2 regions of the Rathayibacter sp. KR2-224 genome follow, and region 2 is predicted to be linked to the other one. Evidence: predicted binding sites of a transcription regulator. Region 2 holds the regulator's gene; the other holds the start of a gene.

Region 1 (2,395 bases), on a different contig from region 2:
CGCCCGAGCCGCGCCAAGGCGAAGCCGATCATGGATGCCCGCGCCAAGGTGATCTCCGCATTTCCGTGGGCGCAAAACCTCTCGTACAGCGAGCAGCAGCAGTTCGCGGACGAGCTGGCGCACCACCCCCGCGATCTCCCGAACGGGCAACTGGAAGCGCTGATCCTCTCCTGGAAGAACCGGGCGCGACGCGTCGCGTGAGGCGCGACGGCGCCACTTCGGCGCGCTCGTTCGCGCTCGTTGCTTGGGCGGGGTTCGTGCTCGTCGGTGGGGCAGGAACCCGCGTCTCGCCCCACCGCGGAGTTCGCGCGTAGCGCCACCTCCGTCCTGACTACCAGCCTCCCGTGGCCGGTCAGGCGGGAGCTCGCGCGTGGTGCCGTCTCCCGCCCCACTTACCTAGCCCCGGTGCTCGCCATTACGCCCTGCGTTGCGGCGGCACTGTGTGCCTAGTCAGGCCCCGGGCCTGGCGCCATCCCCTTGTGCCCAATCAGACTCCGGGCCTGGCGCCATCCCGGCGTGCCCAATCAGACTCCGGACCTAACGCCCCTCCCCGGTACCCCTGGTCAGACTCCGGGCCGAACGCCCCTCCCCGGTACCCCTGGTCAGGCTCCCGGCCTAACGCCCATCCCTGGCCTAAGCCTCGCCGGCGTGCTCATTCCGTTCAGCACCGGCACCCTGAACCTCAAGCGCATTGGCTACGCGCTCGACAGCCGTGGCGATTCGCCTGAGGTACGCCAGCAGGCTGATTCCGCCGAGTACGAGCACAACGATCGCCACCAACACGAGCCAATCCATGCCCACCACGGTATCGGCACCCGAGTCGGCGACCCCGTGCTGGTGACGCCCCGGCGCCTGGCGCGGCGCGTGGGGCGTGGTGCGTGGTGCGTGGTGCACGCGCTTTCCTCACGGGCCACCACTCCTGATAGATCACGCTTGAACCCTCCTCACACTAGTCGAAGAGATCTTCGAATGTCGACATCGCACACTCTCGTCCTCCCCAGTCAGCCGTCGTGGGAATTGCTCACTGACCGTGCGATTACTCGTTGCTTTGTTCGATACTCTTCGGTAGATTCGAGCCATGCTTTCGAACGTCGAGCGACTCCGTGACACGACCTCTCGTGTCTGCGACTCGTTGACGCCTCCGAACGCAAGTGAGCCGGTCTCGCTGATCGAATCGATCGACGCTCTAGACGACGACGCCCTCGCGGAACTGATCGCCGACTCTTCGCGCGGCCGCACCGAATTCGACACGGTGCTGACAGCGGCAGCGGGGGTCGCTGCCAAACGGTCGGAACGAGCGCTCGGCCACTCCGGGCTGGCGCAGCGCAATGGGCACCAGAACGTTGTTCGCTTCGTCCAGCACCTCACCGGCTCCAGCCGAGGCGAGGCATCCCGTCAGGTGCGGCTCGGAGAGGTGATGGGTGAGGCGGATGCTGCTGAGCGGCTTCTTCGCACCATCGGAGTTTCCGAGGCGGGTACGGCGGGCGTCGACGAGACAGGCTCAGTGGAGGGAGAAGAAGGCGGGCCAACCGGGAACGAAGACGGCGGCAATGCCAAGATCACTTCCGGCTCGGGCGCCGCGCTGCTGCCCTGGACCCACTCGGTCACGACGGCGGTCAGTGCCGGCCTCCTTTCGCCTGCCGCCGGCGACGCGATCGTGCGCGGCCTTGGCGAGCCGAGCGAGACCTGCGGCAGCGAAGAACTACGTGAAGCCGCCGGCTCGCTCGCCGAAGAAGCCCGCAGTGTGCACGTCGACGAGCTCTTCGGAATGGCTCGCCGCGCACGAGATCTGATCGATCCCGCGGGAGTTCAAGCACGGTGGCAACGCCGGTACGACAACCGCTCGCTGACGACTCGGCGAAACCAAGACGGACAGCTGACGGCCAACGTCGTCTTCGACGATGAGTCAGGCACCTTCGTCAACGAGCTACTGGAACTCGCACTGAGCCCTCGGCGAGGCGGGCCCCGATTCGTCGCCGACGCCGACCGCGAGTGGGCGAAACAGCTCCTCGACGACCCGCGCAGCAACGAGCAACTCGCATTCGACACGGTCATGGACGTACTTCGATGCGGCGCGGCAGCCGACGATTCGACCACGTTCCGGGCGAATCGTCCCGCGGTGCGCGTGATGATCGTCGAGGACCACGCCGCACCGAATGGAATCGCAGATGGCATCGGCCACATCGAAGGAAGCGTGGACGCCGTTCCCTCAGCCGTCGTCGAAACGCGTCTCTGCGACTGCGGAACCCTCTCGATGCACACCGACCGCGATGGAAATGTGCTCGATCTGGGGCGTGCGCAACGCCTCTTCTCGTCACGGCAACGGCTCGTTCTTCGCACGAGAGACGGTGGGTGCGTATGGCCGGGCTGTGACCGCGCCCCCTGGACGACCGAA
Region 2 (2,395 bases):
TGCCGCGGAGATCGTCACGAACGGGGAGGTCGGAGAACGAGGTCACGAATCAATGCTAGGGCGGCCACGAAACGTCATCGGCCCCCAGGGATCGCCCGAAAGCGAGTCGATCACTTGCCGCTGCGGTCGAACTCGTGCGGAACGGCGAGCTGCTGTCCCGCCTGTACGAGGCTGGACGACAGACCGTTGAGATCGATGAACGCAGCCACGACGTCGCGCGGGTCGCTCCGCGGAGCCACCTCTTCAGCGATGCTCCATAGTGAGTCCCCCGGCTGAACGGTGAGGTGCCGGAACGACGAGGACGACGCCTCGCTCCCCGCCATCGCCGCACCGCTCGCGGCGAACGCTGCACCGCCTACGAGCAGCGGGAGCACGATGAGTGCAGCGAGCACCACACGGCCACGGCGCGTCAATCGCGTACGTGTCGCCGTGCGCGATGCCTGTGCTGTTTCGGCTCGGCGGGAAGCAGCAGGCCTTGCGGCGGTGTGCCCGAGTGCGATGGTCGTCATGGCCGGTTCCCTTCCTTCTCGAACCCTTGTTCCGAACCTATCTTCGAATGACCAGAAATTCAACTCGTATGTTCGGATGTTGTTCGATTCTTTTGTCAACACGCTCGAACAAAACCGCCGATACGTACTGAAAGGCAGATAGAGTTTCGATCGTTGGGAAAAGTTGAACATGAGCCACCGACATTCCCTCCCGAAGGCATCCGATGCGACACTCGGAGGCTTGAAACGAACCGCCGCCCGCAGTCCAGCGTGTGGCTCAAGAAGACGGCGCGCGTCGCCGACGAGGAGAGGACCTGCACGTTGACCGACGTAGACGACGTTCCGGCCGCGGCTTCCACTGCCGACCCCGGCGCAAGCGCCAGCCAGAGGCGTGCGGCGACTGACAAGCCGCGTACCAGGCGACGCAAGAACCTCAGCGACAAGCAGCGGTCCATCCTCGAGGTCATCCAGCGGTCCGTGAGCCAGCGCGGATATCCGCCGAGCATGCGCGAGATCGGCGACGCCGTGGGCCTCGCCTCGCTCTCGAGCGTCGCCCACCAGTTGAGCCAGCTCGAGCTGAGCGGATACCTGCGGCGCGACCCCAACCGTCCTCGCGCCCTCGAGGTGCTGATCGACCTTCCGGAGAGCACGGGCCGCACCGAGTCGGTGACCGACTTCGAGACATCCATCCCGGTCGGCGACGCGACCATGGTTCCCATGGTGGGACGCATCGCGGCGGGAGTACCCATCACCGCGGAGCAACAGGTGGAAGAGGTGTTCCCACTGCCCCGTCAGTTGGTCGGGAATGGTGAACTCTTCATGCTGAAGGTGCAGGGCGAGTCGATGCTCGACGCCGCCATCCTCGACGGCGACTGGGTCGTAGTGCGTCAGCAGAAGACCGCCGAGAACGGCGACATCGTCGCGGCCATGCTCGACGGCGAGGCCACGGTCAAGGTGTTCCGTCAGCGTGACGGGCACACTTGGCTGCTCCCCCGCAACTCCGCCTATGAGCCGATTCTCGGCGACTTCGCCGAGGTGGTCGGCAAGGTGGTGGCGGTGCTTCGAGCCGTCTGATGACCGAAGAACCCGTTACGTCCGTAGAGCTCGAGCATCATTTCGACGCTCCCCGCGAACGCGTCTGGAACGCCTGGACCCACCACGAATCCGTGAGTGCGTGGTGGGGCTCGCAACCCGGCGGCGTCGTCACCTCGGCGGCGCTCGACGTGAGGCCGGGCGGCCGCTTCGAGATCTCGTTCACCGATCCCGACGGTGACAGGCACACCTGCAGCGGGAGCTATCTCACCGTGCAGGCGCCAGCGCTGCTCGATTTCACGTGGTCGTGGAAGAGTGAGCCGGGCATCACATCGCGCGTGACGGTCGCCTTCGCCGACGAAGGCACGGGCACCGCGATGCGATTCGTGCACGGCGACCTGCGCGGTGTGTCCCAGCACGGTTACGCCGAGGGGTGGCGCCGCACGTTCGCGAAACTGGACGGCTTTCTCGCGACACGCGGATAGGCATCCGTCTTCGGTTCAGGTCACGGCTGTGGCAGGCGATCACCTGCCACAGCCGTGCCTTCGCTACGCCGGCTGCTTCTCGCGTACCGCCCGAGTCGCCTCGATGATGTTGCGAAGCGATGCGACCGTCTCGTCGTAGCCCCTGGTCTTGAGGCCGCAGTCCGGGTTCACCCATACCTGCCGCTGCGGGATGCCTGCAAGCGCCTTCTCGAGCAGCTCTGTCACCTCGGCAACAGACGGAACCCGCGGCGAGTGGATGTCGTACACCCCGGGTCCGATGCCGTGATCGAACCCACTGGCCTTGATGTCGTCGACGACCTCCATGCGGCTGCGCGCCGCCTCGATGCTCGTCACGTCGGCATCCAGATTGCGGATCGCGTCGATGACCAC

The links. The regulator LexA, encoded in region 2, represses DNA repair genes until DNA is damaged. The targets are predictions, from matches to a motif close to TCGAACANNTGTTCGA.
Positions count from the first base shown of each region.
Region 1: ACO2Q7_RS11055 (DUF222 domain-containing protein) is a predicted target of LexA. The motif match lies at 954-969, and genes of this name have one in related genera.

Region 1 covers NZ_JBMSEB010000001.1:2,402,715-2,405,109, reverse strand. The annotation lists gene ACO2Q7_RS11065 (hypothetical protein) at 1-201, shown strand, start outside; gene ACO2Q7_RS11060 (hypothetical protein) at 634-894, opposite strand; gene ACO2Q7_RS11055 (DUF222 domain-containing protein) at 1,079-2,395, shown strand, end outside.
Region 2 covers NZ_JBMSEB010000003.1:21,947-24,341, forward strand. The annotation lists gene ACO2Q7_RS15085 (histidinol-phosphate transaminase) at 1-46, opposite strand, end outside; gene ACO2Q7_RS15090 (LysM peptidoglycan-binding domain-containing protein) at 111-509, opposite strand; gene lexA (transcriptional repressor LexA) at 942-1,562, shown strand; gene ACO2Q7_RS15100 (SRPBCC family protein) at 1,562-2,005, shown strand; gene metE (5-methyltetrahydropteroyltriglutamate--homocysteine S-methyltransferase) at 2,069-2,395, opposite strand, start outside.